Regions from separate parts of the Delftia sp. DT-2 genome, predicted to be linked through region 3. Evidence: predicted binding sites of a transcription regulator. Region 3 holds the regulator's gene; each other region holds the start of a gene.
The links. The regulator FNR, encoded in region 3, switches genes on or off when oxygen is low (the NO sensors DNR and NnrR bind a similar motif). The targets are predictions, from matches to a motif close to TTGATNNNNATCAA.

Region 1: the regulator FNR is predicted to act here: its motif matches at 1,910-1,923, upstream of PO605_RS22065 (hemerythrin domain-containing protein).
Region 2: the regulator FNR is predicted to act here: its motif matches at 1,865-1,878, upstream of dsrO (sulfate reduction electron transfer complex DsrMKJOP subunit DsrO).

What each region holds. Positions count from the first base shown of each region.
Region 1 covers NZ_JAQOTI010000012.1:146,910-152,730, forward strand. Annotated here, with positions in the region: gene PO605_RS22055 (SDR family oxidoreductase) at 1-654, shown strand, start outside; gene PO605_RS22060 (MarC family protein) at 668-1,315, shown strand; gene PO605_RS22065 (hemerythrin domain-containing protein) at 1,349-1,849, opposite strand; gene PO605_RS22070 (hypothetical protein) at 2,118-2,705, opposite strand; gene PO605_RS22075 (CsbD family protein) at 2,850-3,068, opposite strand; gene PO605_RS22080 (ABC-type transport auxiliary lipoprotein family protein) at 3,579-4,247, opposite strand; gene PO605_RS22085 (MlaD family protein) at 4,261-5,223, opposite strand; gene PO605_RS22090 (ABC transporter ATP-binding protein) at 5,437-5,821, opposite strand, start outside.
Region 2 covers NZ_JAQOTI010000010.1:119,200-125,020, reverse strand. Annotated here, with positions in the region: gene nrfD (NrfD/PsrC family molybdoenzyme membrane anchor subunit) at 1-888, opposite strand, end outside; gene dsrO (sulfate reduction electron transfer complex DsrMKJOP subunit DsrO) at 905-1,750, opposite strand; gene PO605_RS19230 (hypothetical protein) at 2,084-2,548, shown strand; gene PO605_RS19225 (DsrE family protein) at 2,533-2,943, opposite strand; gene dsbG (thiol:disulfide interchange protein DsbG) at 2,955-3,761, opposite strand; gene PO605_RS19215 (TlpA family protein disulfide reductase) at 3,758-4,756, opposite strand; gene PO605_RS19210 (MFS transporter) at 4,841-5,821, opposite strand, start outside.
Region 3 covers NZ_JAQOTI010000004.1:392,600-398,420, reverse strand. Annotated here, with positions in the region: gene ccoG (cytochrome c oxidase accessory protein CcoG) at 1-578, shown strand, start outside; gene PO605_RS09230 (FixH family protein) at 636-950, shown strand; gene PO605_RS09225 (hypothetical protein) at 1,133-1,420, shown strand; gene fnr (fumarate/nitrate reduction transcriptional regulator Fnr) at 1,502-2,221, opposite strand; gene hemN (oxygen-independent coproporphyrinogen III oxidase) at 2,383-3,765, shown strand; gene PO605_RS09210 (sulfite exporter TauE/SafE family protein) at 3,771-4,496, shown strand; gene PO605_RS09205 (HD-GYP domain-containing protein) at 4,670-5,821, shown strand, end outside.

The DNA of each region.
Region 1 (5,821 bases), on a different contig from region 3:
TACCAGCACCAGCGCGATGCGGCCGAGGCCGTGGTGGCCGACGTGCAACTGGCCGGCACCCGCGCGCTGGCCGTGCAGGCCGATGTGGGCGACGAAGCCGAGGTGCTGGCCCTGTTCGGTGCGGTGGATGCGCAGTTCGGCCGGCTGGATGCCCTGGTCAACAACGCCGGTGTGGTGGACCGCGCGCAGACCGTGGCCGAGATGAGCGTGCAGCGGCTGGAGCGCATGTTCCGCGTCAATACCATCGGCAGCTTCATCTGCGCGCGCGAGGCCGTGCGGCGCATGAGCACCCGCCACGGCGGACGGGGTGGCGCCATCGTGAACGTCTCCAGCATCGCTTCGCGGCTGGGCGCACCGGGCCAGTACGTGGACTATGCGGCCGCCAAGGGCGCGTTGGACGTGATGACGCTGGGCCTGTCCAAGGAAGTCGCCGCCCAGGGCATACGCGTGAACGCCGTGCGGCCCGGCTTGATAGAGACCGACATCCACGCCAGCGGCGGACAGCCCGACCGCGTCGAGCGCCTGGCGCCCAACGTGCCCATGCAGCGCGGCGGCAGGGCCGAGGAGGTGGCCGACGCCATCCTCTGGCTGATGTCCGACGGCTCGCACTACACCACGGGCAGCCTGGTCGATATCTCGGGCGGCAACCTCTAGCTCCAAGGCAACCATGGACCTCAAACCGCTGATCACTTTGGTGGCCATCATCAACCCGCTGGCCATCGTCCCCTTCTTCATCCACTACACCGAGGGATTCAGCGCCCAGCAGCGCCAGCAGACCATTCGCACGGCGGCGCTGGCCTCGTTCTGCGTGATCGCGGCCTGCGCCATCATCGGGCTGCAGGTGCTGGACTTCTTCAACATTTCGCTGCAGAGCTTCCAGGTGGGCGGCGGCCTGCTGCTGCTGATCAGCGCGATGAACATGCTCAACGCCCGCCCGGCCGAGGAACGGCCCAACGCGCCCACTCTGGCGGCAGGCGCGGAAAAGGCTGCCATGGGCAACAGCATTGCCGTGGTGCCGCTGACGATTCCGCTGCTGACGGGGCCGGCCTCCATGTCCACCGTGGTGATCTATGCCGACCAGGCACGCACCATCTGGCAGCACCTGGCGCTGGTGGGCTATGGCGTGGTGGTGGCCCTGGTGGTGATGGTCTGCTTTTCGCTGGCCGACCCGATTGCGCGCGTGCTGGGCAAGACCGGCATCAACGTGATGACGCGGCTCATGGGCCTGATCCTCGCGGCCCTGGCCGTGGAGGTGATGGCGGGCGGGCTGGTGAAGATCTTCCCCATCCTGGCCTCGCCAGCGATCGTGCCCTGAACGGGCTGGCTGGCCGATTGAAGGCCTGCCGGATCAGGCCGGCACGGCCCGCGCGCGGTCGGCGCTGCCGTCGCAGGCACCGCCGCAGCCCGTGATGGGCTGCTCGGGCAAGGCCTCGGGGTGGGCCAGCGAGCCCGTGGCGGGATCGAAGCCCGCGCTGCGCAGATGCAGGGCCAGCGCCGCATCCATGGTCTGCGCATGGTGCACGAACCAGGCCGCCAGCTCGCCCGCCATGCTGCGGATCACGGCCAGATCCCCCGCTGCCGCCTTGGCCGCCCCCTCGCGCATCACCTGCAGCACCACCTTGTGCTGCAGGCTGTGGCAGTTGGTGCTGGTGAACCGCGTGGACTGCATCCAGCGGTCTTCCTGGTCGAAATGCACCTGCGTATGCGCGATCAACTCATCCCAGCGCGCGCACAGCTGCGCATCATCGGCCGCCTCCACCTCGGCCAGCAGCAGCACGAACTCCTGGTGCACCTCGTCCATGGCCGGCAACTCCAATGCCAGCGCTCCGCTCCATTCCAGCACGGCCATATGCTTCTCCTGCCTTCATCGTGAAAGCCTGCAGCTTAGGAACAGCACCGCCCAACCCGTTTGACCCACATCAGCCAACCCGAAAACAGCAAAGCCCCGCGAGCGGGGCTTGGTCAAGGCGGATAAAACTGGCGCGGCCAAAAGGCCAGGGGCACCGAGCAAGAGCCGCCTCGCGGCGAAGGTGCCGTCCCCCTCCCTTGCGAAGCAAGTAGAGAGGCGCCGTGCCACGGGGGGAAGGCGCGCAGCGCCTCAGGGGATGCCTACCAGCTTACTGTCCATATTTACGCTTGGCATCCGCCACGCAGGCATCCTTGGCGTCACCGCTCATGGTGTCGCAACGGGCCTTGGCAGCCTTGTAGTCGGCTTCGCGGGTTTCCTCGGCAGCGTCCTTGCGGGTCTCGGCCACGTTGGCGGCCTTGGCGGCAGAGTTGGCGGCAGGTTCGGCCTGGGCCTTGTTCACCTTGGCGGCTTCGACGGCACGCACATGGGCAGCCTTGGCATCCTTCACGCAGACGTCCTTGGCGTCGCCCTTGAGGTCATCGCACTTTTCCTTGGCGATGTCGTAGTCCGCATCAGCCTTGGCCTTGAGTGCCTTTTCGCTGTTCTTGGGCGAAGGATTGCGGCGCGATTCCAGTTCAGCCTTGGCGACGTTTTCCTGGCCCTTGGCCTGCTTCTCGCAGACGTCCTTGGCGTTGTCCTTGAGCGGCTTGCACTGTTCCTTGGCAGCCTTGTAGTCGGCCTCGATCTGGTTCTTGGCGGCCGTGTGCTCGGCATTGGTCATGGCCATGGCGCCGGAGGCCATCAGGCCCAGGGCGACGGCGGACAGCATGTGGCGAAAGCGTTGCGGTGTTTGCATGATGGAACTCCTTGTATTTGTACTGAACCGGCCCTTGGTGCCTGCGGCGGCGGGCCATTGGTGCGTGCCCTCAGGCACGCTGGCTGTCGAGGAGCGGATGGGGGCGCCGGCCAGGGCGTCCAGCCCATCCGCAGTCCACCCTCGTCAGTCTTCGAAGCGGAAGTCGGGGTTGCGCTTTTGCCAGTCGGTCAGCTGCTTTTCGGCAGCGTCGCGGGCCAGACCCTGGCGCTCCTGCAGCTTGCCCAGGAATTGCTCGCGCTTGCCGGCGATCACGTCCAGATCGTCATCGGTGAGCTTGCCCCATTGCTCACGGATCTTGCCGGTGAATTGCTTCCAGTTGCCCTTGATGCGGTCTTCATTCATGGCTTGTTCCTTTCAGTGATGTTGAAGTCGTGCCGTGCAATCAGGCCTTGTTTTTTCAAAGCCGCGATCTGCATCAGCGACGGTTCCACTGTAAAAAACCTGGGGGCTGCGCGCCGTAGTCTGGACCTAGTGTTGACGGTCGTCCCAGGGGCAGCCGAGACGGTGGGATCGGGACTACAGCCCCTGACGGACGCGCGGGAAGCGCTGGGTCAGGCGCGGCCCGCCCCTGCCCTGAGTACCGGCCTTTTCCTCGTATGTCCGCGCCTGCCCCGCAGCGCAGCGAAGGGGTCGCGGACATCCGGGTCGCCTTCTTTGTTTCTTGGCGAATCAAGAAAGGGCAGTCGGCTGCCGGGCCGAGACCCGGCCTCGAAAAGCAACCACCCGGCAGGGGCGGAAAAAGCCCCACTTGCTTGCAGAGCCAATTGCCCGAGAACAAAAAACGGCCAGCGGATGCAATGCACCCACCAGCCGTTCTCAAGAGAATGGATGGGCTGGAAATCCAGCAGCAGCTCAGTGCCCCTGCTGCCCCAGCCACGCATCGATCTGCGCAATGGCCGCATCCGTGGCCTTGGCCAGGGCCTGGGCGCCGCCCGCCGCATCGCCCGAAGCTGCAGGACTGCGCACCTCGAACACCTTCTGTCCGAGCAGGCGGTCCACGGCACCGCTTTGCTCGACCAAGGTGGCGCGCAGGCGCACCACGCCGGCACTGGAGCCGGGCGCATCAAAGACCTGGCTGAACTCTTCGATGTCCACGCGCAGCAGCGTGGGCACGGCGCCTTGCAGGCGCGGCTGGGCCACGCTTTCGCTGCTGGCCAGCACGGGGCGCTGCAGGCCCAGTTGGCTGCGCAGGCGCTGCTGCAGCAGCAGTGCAGGGGGCTGGCTCCAGCGCGCCAGCTGGTAGGGGCGCAGTTCCTGGCCGTTGGCATAGGCCAGGCGGTAGAACATGGCCGTGCTGCCGTCGGACAGGGCGGGGGCCTCCACATCGGCCAGCGCCAGCGGCGTGCGTGCCTGCGGGGCGGCGGATGTGGTGGACTGCGCGGGCGTGGACAGCGGCGCCAGGCCGAAGTCATAGCGCGCGGGCTGGGCGGGGGGCTGCGGCAGGGCCGAGCAGCCGGCCAGCAGGATCAGGGCGGCGGCCAGTCCAGCGCTGGCCACGGCGGTCTTGCGAGATGGGGACATGCGGGTTCCTCGGTCAGGGCTGGGTGGCTGCAGACGGGGCGACGAAGCCGGGCTCGCCCGGCCCCGGACGGGCCTGGCCCGGCCCGTAGATCACGGCCTGCGGGTTGTCGCTGAAGCGGCTGGCCGCCGTGCCCATCTGGCGCGCGGCGCGCGAGACATCATCGGCCGCTCGGTTGGCGTGCGGCACCGTGCTGCGGCCCAGCGAATCGGCCATGCGGGTCAGTGCGCGCGTGCTCTGGGCGATCTGCTCCAGCGGCCCGTCCTGCGCGTTCACGCGGCGCACGGTCTGCTGCAGCTCGGACGCCACGGCGGCGGCTCCGTTGCTGGCCTTCTCCAGCGACTGCAGGGTGTTGTGGGCGTCGGCGGCGAGCTGCGGCACCTGGGTGGACAGCGTGCGGTCCAGGTTCTGCGTGAGCTGCTGCACGCCTGCGGCAGCGGCCGCAATGTTCTCCAGCGCCTGGCTCACGCGCTTTTGGTTGTCGGTGTCCAGCATGTCGCTGAGGCGGCGCGAGATTTCATCGGCGCGCTCCAGCAGCACCTGCCCCTGGTCGGCCAGCATGCTCAGCGGCGAAGAGCGCAGCGGCAGGCGCGGCAGGCCGCTGGGGCCCGGGGGCAGTTGGGGCTGGGGCTGGTCCGCATCATCGAGCTGCACATGGGCCAGGCCCGTGACGCCCTGGTAGCCCAGCACGGCGAACGTGGTGGGCGTGATGGGCGTGTTCACACCGATGGCGATGCGGATCAGCACGTTGCCATTGGTCTGCGGATCGAACCCGATGCGCGTGACCTTGCCCACCGCCACGCCCTTGTAGCGCACGGCGGCCTGGGCCTGCAGGCCGCTGATGCCATCCTTGGTGGACAGCTCGTACTCGTTGTACTGCCGCGTATCGCGCGTCAGCCAGATCGCCAGCCCCGCCAGCAGGGCCGCCACGACCAGCACGAAAATGCCGGCCGCCATGGCATGTGATTTGTTTTCCATATCAATGGTCCATAACGTTGAGCCCAGCAAAACAAGGCATGGGGCCACAGCCCCCAGGGCCAGCACTCAGAGCGCGGCCTTCAAAACCGGCGCACCCCAAGGCAAGGGACACCGAGCAAGGGCCGCCCCGCCGCGAAGGTGTCGCCGGGTGCCCGTACGCCCCCCCCCGCAAAGCGAGAGGGGGGAAGGCGCGAAGCGACTCAGGGGGGCTTCTCATACCGTGCTCATCGCGCGCCTGCCGCGCTCGCCCTGGAAGAAATGCTCGATGAACGGATGCTTGAACTCGGCCACCTCGCGCGGCGGGCCGCTGACCAGCACCTTCTTCTCGGCCAGCACGGCCACGCGCGAGGACAGTGCGAACAGCGTGTCCAGGTCGTGCGTGACCATGATGACGGTCAGGCCCAGCTCGGCACGCAGCTCGCGCAGCAGTTCGCAGAATTCGTCGGAGCTGGTGGGGTCCAGGCCGGCCGTGGGCTCGTCGAGCAGCAGCAGGGGCGGGTCCATGATCAGCGCCCGCGCCAGCGCCACGCGCTTGATCATGCCGCCCGAGAGATCGGCCGGCATGCGCGAGGCATGCTCGGGCTTGAGGCCCACCATC
Region 2 (5,821 bases), on a different contig from region 3:
CTTGGGCACGCCTTGCACGCCCATGAACAGCGCCCAGCGGAAGGCCCAGGCCGCGGCGGCCAGCCCCAGCCCCAGGGCCAGCGTGTAGCGCGGGCAGGCCATGCGCTGACCATTCCGCACCAGGGCCCACAGCAGGGCGGCACCGGCCACGGCCGAGCCCAGCATGCTCAGGCGCCAGACCGGAAACTGCTGCCACAGCTGCAGCGCCGCCTGGAAGGAGCGGCCCTGGCCCAGCCAGCCGGCAACGGCCCAGACCACCACCATGGCCAGCAGGCACAGCGCCAGCGCCAGGCCCAGCATGCGCAGCGCCTGCAGGGCGCCGGCATCGGGGCGGTGGCGGGCGGGCAGAAAGCGCGCCGTCACCAGCATGCAGCCCAGCGTGGCCAGCCAGCCCGTGAGTGCCAGGTTCAGCGGCACCCACAGCGTGTTCCACAGCGGGCGCGAGCGCACGGCCATCAGCTCGGCGCCGGTATAGGCGGTGATGGTCAGCGCCGACACGGCCAGCAGCGGCGCCAGCCAGCGCAGCCACTGCGGCCGGCCCAGCCACCAGGCCAGCACGAAGGCCAGCGCCAGTCCCACGAAGACGGGCAGCAGCAGGGCGCCCACCGACATCCACGACCACGGCGTGAAGTGCGCATAGAAATGCCAGAAGCGCGCAGGCTGGTGCAGGTCGGCCAGCAGCGACACGGGCGCGGCGATGGCGCTGACGGCCAGCACCAGCACGGCGGCCGGCAGCAGGCGCGCCATGGCGCTGGCGCGCGGCGCCCAGGCGCAGGTGGCGGCCAGCAGGGCGGCGCCCGTGGCAATGCCGGCCAGGAAGAAGTACTGCACGGCCCAGGGCAGCCAGGCCGATTCGTAGGCGGGGGTCAGGAGTTCGACGATGTGCATGGGATGCTCCTTGCGTTCAGTGGGAAGTGACCAGCCGCACGCTGGCCTGCCCGTCCACGCCGTCGACGAAGGCGTCGGGCAATCCCAGGTAGTACACATGCGGGTCCGTGCCCATGGCGGGCTTGAGCACCTTGAGGTCCTTGGCGTGCTCGCGCATGCGCTGGCGGATCTCGCTGCCCTCGTCGTTGAGGTCGCCGATCACGCGGGCGCCGCCCACGCAGCTTTCCACGCAGGCCGGCAGCAGGCCGGCTTCCAGGCGGTGCTCGCAGAAGGTGCACTTGTCGGCGGTCTGCGTCTCGTGGTTGATGAAGCGCGCGTCATAGGGGCAGGCCTGCACGCAGTAGCCGCAGCCCACGCAGCGCTCGTTGTCCACCAGCACGATGCCGTCGCTGCGCTGGAAGGTGGCCTGCACCGGGCAGACCGGCACGCAGGGCGGGTTGTCGCAGTGGTTGCACAGGCGCGGCAGGTTGAGCATGGCCGGCGGCAGGTCCTCGTTGCCCGCGTGCTGCACCTCGTACTGCAGCACCGTGGTGCGGAACTGGCCCAGCGGCGGCAGGTTCTCCATGGAGCAGCTCACCGTGCAGGCCTGGCAGCCTATGCAGCGGCGCAGGTCCACCAGCATGCCGTAGCGCTTGCCGGCCTCGCCGGGGCGGCGCGGTGGCTGGAAACCCGGGGTGCCGGGCGCGGCCGCCGCCACGGGCAGGGCCACGGCCGCCATGGCAGCGGCCAGCAGGTCCTGCAGGAAGCCGCGCTTGCCTGCGACGGGCTGCGCATGGGAGAGGGTAGGGGCGGGGATGTCCTGGGTGGAGGGCTTGCAGCTGCAGTCGTTGCAGCCGCTGCCGGCGCGGGATGTTTTTGGCATGGCCTGTCTTTCATCGTCCTGCGGCCACGGATCGTGGTCGCTCAAACTCAAAAAAGCATTAAAAATATGCTTTTTATATTGAATTTAATATATGAAATTCAGGGCCCTGGCGGCTTGATGTGAGTCAAGCAATGGGCTTGCAAAGCGCCACCGACTGCCTGCCATGGACAGGCGCCCAAGGCAGTCCATAGCGTGTGGCGCAGGGATTAAGATGGGGTTAACAGGGTGACTGCATTCCTCGGGAATGCGGGGCGCGTATCGGAAATCACCCTCTTGTTTCCGTGCGCGGCCCCGGTCTAGGCTGCTTGTGTCGCCACTGCCAAGGAGTTCTCCATGAACCATGCCCTGAACAGCCTTGCTTCGGAACTGGACCTTGCCGCCGAAGCCGGCGAGCACCTGAGGCTGCAATTCACACAGGCCTGCGTGGACCGCATCGCGCACCTGCTGGAAGACCCGGACGTCATCCGCTGCGCACAAGGCCTTCGCCGCTACCTGGACGGCCAGATCGACAGGCAGGAGCTGGACCGCCTGGCTCGCGAGGCCGCCAGCCTGGCCAACCACCACCAGGGATCACGCTCCCTCGACGGCTGCGGCCATGCCGCCGTGTCCGCCACCTATGCCACGGCCCATGGGCTGGCGGGCCGGGCGCTGCAGGCGGCCGACTATGCGGCCTACGCCATGGTCTATGGCGAGGGCGGCCACGGCGCCGTCACGGACCGCGAATCGTTCGAGCCTGAATACCAATGGCAGGCGCGCTGCCTGGCCTCGCTGGCCCAGGCCGCTCAGCAGCGCACGTAGCACCAGCCCGACTGCTGCAGCAGGGCCAGTGACTCGATGCCGCCCTGCGGCAGCACGCGCATGCCGGCAGGCGCCTCGCGGCCCAGCTTCCTGAGCGTGTTCGGGCAGACCAGCGCATGGGCCAGGGCGGCCGCATCCAGATGCTGCGGCGTGCCCGGCGCGGCGTCCAGCAGTGCCTCGACGGCCGGGCCGTTGATGACGATGCGGACCTCGGCACCGGGCCGGTCCTGGCGCAGGTTGGCCAGATTGCTGCGTGCACGGGCCAGGGCGCCGGGTGTGGGCGCATGCAGCACGATGCGCAGCGGCGGCGCATCCGGCCGGACGGGGAACAGGTCGCTCCAGTCGCTGGAGGCGGTGGAAGCGGTGGAAGCGGCGGGAGAACGGCTTGTGCTCATGGTCGTCCTCGTCATTTCCTGCCACGCGGCCCCATGACCTCTTCCAGCAGGCCCGGCGGCAGGCCGGTGCGTACCTGCACCAGCCCCTTGTCATCCTTCCAGACCAGGGCCGGCGTGGCACGCAGCCCCCAGGTGGACATCAGCGAGGCATGGCTGGCCAGCACCTGCCGCGTGGCCTGCGGCACCGGGGCCAGCGGAGTGGCGCCCGCGCCCTCTGCGCTGGCGCGGCCGGCCTTGGCATAGGCGCGTGCGTGCTCGGCCAGGGCCTGCTCGGGCTGGCGCGCGGTCAGCAAGGCGGCGGCCTTGCCCTCGCTGCTGGGCTTGAGGATGCCCACCAGAATGTGGCGCAACTGCACTTGGCCGCTCTCCACCCAGGGCCGGGCATCGTTCCACAGCTGGTTGCAATAGGGGCAGTTGGGGTCGGTGAACACATAGACCGTGCGCGGCGCGTCGGCGCGGCCATCCGGGATGGACTGGGCGCGCTGCACATCGCCCCACAGTTGCTCGCCCATGGGCTTTTGCACGGCGGCCTGCAGGGCCTGGGCGTTCACGTCGCGGCCCTGGGCGTCGATCACCGTGCCCAGCACCCAGTGCTTGCCGTCAGGCATGCGGTAGATGGGCACGGGCTGGCGGTCGCGGTAGGCGGCCCAGGCCTTGAGTCCGCCCACGGCCGGCAGCGGTCCCACCAGGGTCAGTCCCTGCTGGGCCAGAAACTCCTCCGATGGCAGCTCGGACGCCGCAGCCGGCAGGGCCAAGGCTGCCGTCAAGGCCAGGGCTCCTGCCAGTGCAGGCAGGGGAAACAGGGGGGAAGCGCTCATGAACATTCCTTCAGATGCTGGGCCAGGCTGGCGCGCGACAGCTCGCCCATGCGCATGCCGCACAGCCGGCCGTCGGCGCCATAGAAATAGGTGGAAGGCAGGCCCCGCTGGCGCCAATGCCGGCCGGCCTGCTGCTGCGGGTCGAACAGCACCTGGGCCAGCGGCAGCGGGGCTGCTGCCTGCTCGCGCTGCAAATAGCCCATCACGGTCTCGGCTGGCTCGCCCTGGTTGATCCAGATGAAGCGCACATCGGGCCGCTGCTGCTGGGCCTGGGCCAGCACCGGCATCTCGCGTCTGCAAGGCGGGCACCAGGTGGCCCAGAGGTTGATCACCATGGGCTTGCCATCGGCCTGCTGCAACTGCTGCAGCGAGACCGGCTGCGCCTGTCCGTTGACCAGGGTGAAGGCCGGCAGGGCCGGTGCATCTGCGGACGGCAGCGCCTGCAGCAGGCTGCCCAGCACCAGCAGGGCAGCCCCCGCGCCCAGCGCCAGCCCTGTGGCGCGGCGCAGCACCGGGGAGCGGCGGCTGCGCCACAGCATGTACAGCAGCGCGGCCAGCAGGCCGGCCCACAGGTTCCATCCCCCGTCGCGGATATCGATGATGCGGCCTGCGAAGGCCGGCATCCCGCTCCAATCCCAGGGGGCCGGCGCGTACTCTGTCCACCACTGCGCGACATAGGCCAGGCGCGCCGCCAGCAGGCCGGCCAGGGTGCTTTGCCACAGCAGCGCATCCACGGCCTGGCCCGTGCGCCTTTCATTCCTGCGCGCCAGCCACTGCGCCAGCAGCCAGGCCAGCATGGCCACCACCACGCCCGTCGGCAGGACCAGCGGCCCCAGCGCCAGGCTGGCAGGCAGGTGCAGCCAGGCGCCCAGCGCCGATAGCGCTGACGGCCCGCCAGGCTCTGCCGCTCCGGCAAGAACAGGCGAAGGCGCCAGCAGCAGGCCGGCAAGCAAGGGCAGGAAGGACGAAAGAAGAGGGGATGACCGGAGATGCATGGAAGGGAGTTTCAGCCATGCGGGCTGACAGGCCGTGGATGCTGGCAGCGGGGAATTAACGGGGGGTTAACAGCCTCATGGCCATCAGGCTGCGACCGGTCCATTTCGCCCAACCAATCCCATGGCCGCAGACAGCAGCAAGGCCGCAGCGGCCAAGCCGCCAGACAGCCAGAGCGTGGCGTGCAGCCCCCAGCCATCGACCAGTTGGCCGCCCGCCCATGAGCCCAGCGCAATACCGATGTTGAAGACGCCAACGTACAGCGCCGTGGCAATTTCCACGGCACGTGGCACAGCCTGCATCATCCAGGTCATCAGTCCCACCGACACGCCGCCGTAGGCCAGGCCCCAGACCAGCAGCACGGCGCCGCCACCGGTTGGCGAGTCGCCCACGGACAGGAACAGGACAGGCGCCAGCAGCAGGCCCATGGCGATCGCCGCCAGACTCGGCACCGTGCGGCGCGCCGCGATGATGCCCGCCAGGAAGTTGCCCGCAATGCCCGCGATGCCGTAAGCCAGCAGCAGCGCGCTCATCCATTGCGCATCGAACCCCGACACCGTCAGCAGCAGCGGGCGCACGAAGGTGAAGGACATGAAATGCCCGGCCACCAGCAGCAGCGTCAGTGCCAGCCCGGCCTGCAGCCTGCGGTTGGCCAGCTGATGGCTGAACTGGCGCAGGTTGGCCGAGCCTGTGGCAGGCAGGGCGGGGAGAACGGCCATGTGCAGCGCCAGCACCAGTGCGCTGAAGCCTGCCATGCCACCGAATGCCCAGCGCCATCCCGCGAAATCGCCGATCAGCGCGCCCAGCGGCACGCCCAGCACCGAGGCCGCCGCCACGCCGCCAAAGATGATGGAGGTTGCCAGGCCCATCGACGCCTGGGGTACCAGCCGTGCCGCCAGCCCGCCCGCGATTGCCCAGATGCCGCCCATGCAAAAGCCCACCAGGACGCGCGCGGCCAGCAGCCAGGTCAGCGACGGCGCCAGCGCCGAGGCCAGGTTGGCCAGCACGAGCAGGGCCAGCAGTCCGCACAGGATGCGGCGCCGGTCCATGCCGCCCGCCGCCATCAC
Region 3 (5,821 bases):
ACATCCGCAACGGCCTGCAGTACGAATGCATAGGCTGCGGTCTGTGCATAGACGCCTGCAATTCCATCATGGACAAGATGGAGTATCCGCGCGGCCTCATCCGGCTGACCACGCAGAACGCCATGGCCGGCCTGTGGCGGCGGGCCCAGGTGCTGCGCCGCATCTTCCGTCCGCGCGTACTGGTCTACTCGGCCGTGCTGATCGGCCTGAGCATGGCCATGATCGTGAGCCTGGCGCTGCGCCAATCGGTCAAGGTCGACGTGATACGCGACCGGGCGTCGCTGTCGCGCATCGTCGCGGGCGGCAAGCTGGAAAATGTCTACCGCCTGCAGATCATGAATGCCACCGAGCAGGCCCAGCGCTACCGCATCAGCGCCCATGGCCTCGACGGGCTGGAGCTGGCGTCCGAGCAGGAGGTCGAGGTCGGCCCGGCCGAGACGCGCGGCATTGCGGCGCGGCTGCAGATTCCCTACGGTTCCGCCGAGCCGGGCTCGCACACCGTATTCTTCGATATCGATGCCGTGCATTCAGGCGCGGGACGCGCGTCCGAAAAGGCCGTCTTCCTGGTGCCCCGGTGATATGTCTGGCCGGCGCCGCCCAGGCTGCGCCGGCTGTTTGAAAGAAAGAGGTTATCCATGTCTTCCAGTCCCGCAGTCTCCGCGCCCGCCACGGCCCCTTCGCATCCGGACGCCGGCAAGCCCTGGTGGAAGTTCGCCCATGTCTGGCTCGTGGTGGCCGGCCCGGCCGCCGTCGTGGTGGCTGGCGTGGTCACGGCCGTCATTGCGATCAATGGCGCCGATCCCGTGATCGATCCTGACTATTACCGCAATGGCATCACCATCAACGAGCGTGCCGATGGCGTGCGCGAAGTGCCCAAGAGCCTGGCGCCCGCGGTCACCGGCCGCAACCACGCGGCCACGCCCGCGCAGGACCATCCCACGGACCGCTGAACGCAGGAAAATGCCGTGCACAAGGCCGCAGTCGCGGCCTTTTTTGTATGGTGGATGGCATCTCCAGCATGCGCGAGGGCCAAGGGTTTCCTACAGGCAGTGCAGGGTGCGCAGGGCTTGGCACGGTGCGCGGGCGGCGCGCACAATGAAAGCCACCCCTCGACAGCTCAAGGAGATCGCTGATGTTGGCCCAACGCTGGATGTGGATTGCCTGGCCGGCCTTTCTGGCCGCCGCCGTGATGGAGATGCTGGTATTCGCCTTCGTGGACCCGCTGGAGCTGCACTGGCTCGGCGACCTGGGCTGGTCGCGGCAGGGAATCTACACGCTGGCCTTCTTCGCCTTCTGGGGTGTGACCATGCTGTCCAGCCTCATGACCACCATGCTGGGACGCTCCACGCACGATCTCAACGACGGCGTGGTCTCCGAGCCGGACCCAAATCTGGCCATGCAGGGCCTGGGGCGCGATTGAACCTGCGTGCACTGCAATGGCAATGAACAAGGCCCGCGATCGCGGGCCCTGTTCATTGCCGGGGGGCGGGGTCTTGCGGCCTCACTGGCACTGCTGGCTGTTGACGATGCGCTTGAGCGCGTCCGTGTCCAGGATGCGCAGATGGCGCTGGCGCACCTCGATGATGTTTTCTTCGGCAAACTTCGAGAAGGTGCGGCTCACCGTCTCCAGCTTCAGGCCCAGGTAGCTGCCGATTTCCTCGCGCGTCATGCGCAGCACCAGTTCCGACTTGGAAAAGCCCCGGGCGTGCAGGCGCTGCACCAGGTTGAGCACGAAGGCGGCCAGGCGCTCCTCGGCACGCATGCTGCCCAGCAGCAGCATCACGCCATGCTCGCGCACGATCTCGCGGCTCATGACCTTGTGCACATGGTTTTGCAGGGCCGTGACCTCGCGCGACAGGTCCTCCAGCTTGTCGAAGGGCATGACGCAGACCTCGGCGTCTTCCAGCGCGACCGCATCGCAGGTGTGGTGGTCGTTGACGATGCCATCCAGGCCGATGATCTCGCCGGCCATCTGAAAGCCCGTGACCTGGTCGCGCCCGTCCTCGGTGGCCACGCAGGTCTTGAAGAAGCCCGTGCGGATGGCGTACAGCGAGGTGAAGGACTCACCGTTGCGAAACAGCAGGCCGCCGCGCTTGACCTTGCGGCGCGTGGCCACGATGTCGTCGATGCGCTGCATCTGCTCGGCATCCAGGCCCATGGGCATGCACAGCTCGCGCAGGTTGCAATTGGAACAGGATGCTTTGATGGTCTGAAGGTTCATGGAGTAAACATCAGCGGCGCAGCAGTGCGCCGGCGGTGACCTCGTGGATGGCGATGAGTTGGATCAAATTGTCGCAGCACTGCCGCGAACAACTCTTGATATGAGTCAAGGACGCGGCCAATGGGCTGCGGCACAGTGGACGACATTAGAGGAAAAAACCCATGACCGCTGTCACCCCAGAGCTGCTGCGTCGCTTCGACGTACCGGGGCCCCGATACACCTCGTTCCCCACGGCCGATCGTTTCGTGGAGGCTTTCGGTGCTGAAGACTATATCCTGGCACTTGAGCACCGCAAATCGAGTACCGCAGCGCGGGCCATGCCTTTGTCGCTGTATGTGCATGTGCCGTTCTGCGAGTCGCTGTGCTACTACTGCGCCTGCAACAAGATCGTGACGCGCCACCACGATCGCGCTGCCGTCTACCTGGACTACCTGGCGCGCGAGATGGCCTTGCACACGGCCCATTGCGGCAAGGGCCAGGCCGTCAGCCAGCTGCACCTGGGCGGCGGCACGCCCACCTTCTTCTCGGACGATGAGCTGCGCACGCTGATGGCCCTGCTGCGCGAGCATTTCAAGCTGGAGCCGGGCGGCGAATACTCCATCGAGGTCGATCCGCGCACCGTCAGCGTCGAACGCCTGGCCGTGCTCAAGGAACTGGGCTTCAACCGCCTGAGCTTCGGCGTGCAGGACTTCGACGAACAGGTGCAGATCGCCGTGCACCGCGTGCAGCCGGCCGAGCAGGTGTTCGCGCTGGTGGCGGCCGCACGGCAGCTGGGCTTTGCCTCCATCAACGTGGACCTGATCTACGGCCTGCCCAAGCAGACGCCCGAGTCCTTCGAGCGCACGCTGGCCCAGGTCAATGCGCTGCGGCCCGACCGCATCGCGCTCTATGCCTATGCCCACCTGCCCGAGCGCTTCAAGCCGCAGCGGCGCATCGCGGCCGAGGACCTGCCCCAGGGCGCCGACAAGCTGGCCATGCTCTCGCGCTCCATCGCGGCCTTCATGGACGGCGGCTATGTCTACGTGGGCATGGACCACTTCGCCTTGCCCGAGGACGCGCTGGCCGTGGCCAAGCGCCAGGGCCGGCTGCATCGCAACTTCCAGGGCTACAGCACCCAGCCCGACTGCGACCTGATTGCGCTGGGCGTGTCGGCCATCGGCAAGGTGGGGGCCAGCTACAGCCAGAACGCCAAGACGCTGGAGGAGTACTACGACGCCATCGACGCCGGCCACCTGCCCGTGGTGCGCGGCCTGGCACTGTCGCGCGATGATCTGGTGCGGCGCGCCGTCATCATGGCCATCATGTGCCAGGGCGCCGTGCTGTTCGAGCCCATGGAGCAGGCCTGGCTGCTGGGCTTTCGCGAGTATTTCGCCCCCGAGCTGGCGGCGCTTCAGGACCTGCAGGCCAAGGGGCTGGTGCAGATCAGCGACGAGGGATTCCAGGTCACGCCCATGGGCTGGTACTTCGTGCGTGGCGTGGCCATGCTGTTTGACCGATATCTGCAGGCCGACAAGAACCGGGCGCGGTTTTCGAGGATCATCTAGGCCCCATGCTGTTGTCGCTGCTCTGGACCGCTTTGATCATGGGGCTCGTCGGCGGGCCCCATTGCCTTGCCATGTGCGCCGCGCCCTGCGGCGTGGTCACGGGCGGGGCGGGGCAGGGCACGGTACAGGGTGGTGGGCAGGTGGTCGCCGTCCATGGACTGCAAAGCCGGCTGTGGCTGCGCACGGCGCTGTTCCATGGCGGGCGGCTGGCCGGCTATGCCAGCCTGGGCGCTGCCTCGGCGCTGGCCATGGAAAGCCTGTCCTGGCTCACCAGCCAGACCACGGCGCTGCAGCCGTTCTGGACGCTGACCCATGTCGCCGTGATGGCCTGGGGCCTGGCCATGATGGTGCAGGCCCGCCAGCCCGCCTGGCTGGAGTCTGCGGGCCGCGCCGCCTGGCGGCGCGTGCAGCCCTGGGTGTCCGCCCCTGGCGGCACGCTGGCGGCGGGCTATGCCTGGGCGCTCATGCCCTGCGGACTGCTGTATTCGGCCGTGCTGGTCGCCGCGCTCAGCGGTGGCCCCTTGCAGGGCGCATCGGCCATGGCGGCCTTTGGCGTGGGCAGCGGGCTGTGGCTGGTGGCCGGCCCCTGGCTGTGGCGGCTGGGCCGCCAGCGCCTGAACGGCCTGCGTGCCGAATGGGGCACGCGGCTGGCCGGCCTGATGCTGGTGGGCGTGGCCGTGTGGGCGCTGTGGATGGACCTGATCTACAAGCCCAGTCTCTGGTGCCGATGAACAACAGCGGGGGACAGACTTGGTCCTGAGGGTCGCGGATTGCCTGCAAGGCCCTCAGAACTGGAGATAATGCCCGAATCATCGGCTTACATTTGCCGATTCCTTCAGCCTCGGGGCCGTTGCCGCGCGTGAACCATTCCGTCCTCATCGATATCCGAGACCTCCGTCCGGGCATGTTTGTCCAGCTCGATGTTGGATGGCTGAACCATCCTTTTCCGGTCAGCAGCTTCAAGATCACCTCCAGCGCACAGATCCAGACCCTGAAATCCCTGGGCCTGGAGGCGGTGCGCTGCGTTCCGCACAAAAGCGACGCCTGGCCGGCCGAGGTGCGCACTCCGCCGCCGCAGCCGCTGCCCGCTGTGGCTGCCGCCGCAGCCGAACCCGCCGAGGAACCTGCACCCGCAGCGCCGCTGCTGCTGTCCGTGCCCAACTGGCGCGGCCGGCTGGAGGACTGCAATGCGCGCTTTCAGAAGGTGGAGCGTGGCTATGTGGCCATCGAAACCACCCTTGCCAGCGCGCCCGAGCAGGCGCGCATGCCCACCGAAGCCCTGGTCGACGGCTGCCTGGCCGAACTGGCCGGCCCGCAGGACGTGGCGATTCACCTCCTGTCCGATGGCGTGGGCAGCAACCAGAGCGTGCATGCCGTCAACGTGACCGTGCTCGGCCTGCTGCTGGGCCGGGCCCTGGGCCTGGAGGCTGCGCTGCTGCGCGACCTGGGCCTGGCGGCGCTGCTGCACGATGCCGGCAAGCCGGTGGCCGGCGCCGAAGGCATGCACGGCCTGGCCCTGGAGTCTTCCGTGCCCGACGCGCTGCGCGACCGCTACGAGCGCCATGTGGGTGAATCGGTCGCCATCGCCATGCGCATGGGCCTGTCGGCCCAGGTCACCACCGCCATCGCACAGCACCATGAGTGGGCCGACGGCACGGGATTCCCGCTGAGCCTGGTGGCCGAGGACATGGAGCTCACGGGCCAGATCCTGGCCCTGGTCAACACCTATGACCGCCTGTGCAATCCCGGCGATGCGCAGACGCCGCACACGCCGCACGAGGCGCTGTCCATGCTGTTCAGCCGGCTGCGCGACAAGTTCGCCGCGCCCGTGCTCAATGGCTTCATCCGCATGATGGGCGTGTTCCCGCCGGGCTCGGTGGTGGAGCTGACCGATGGGCGCCATGCCATGGTCATGTCCGTCAATGCATCGCGGCCGCTCAAGCCTTCGGTGATGGTCCATGACGCCAGCGTGCCGGCCGCCCAGGCGCCCGTGCTGGCGCTGGAGCTGTTTCCCGCGCTGGGCATACGCCGGGGCGTGGCTCCTGCGCAGTTGCCG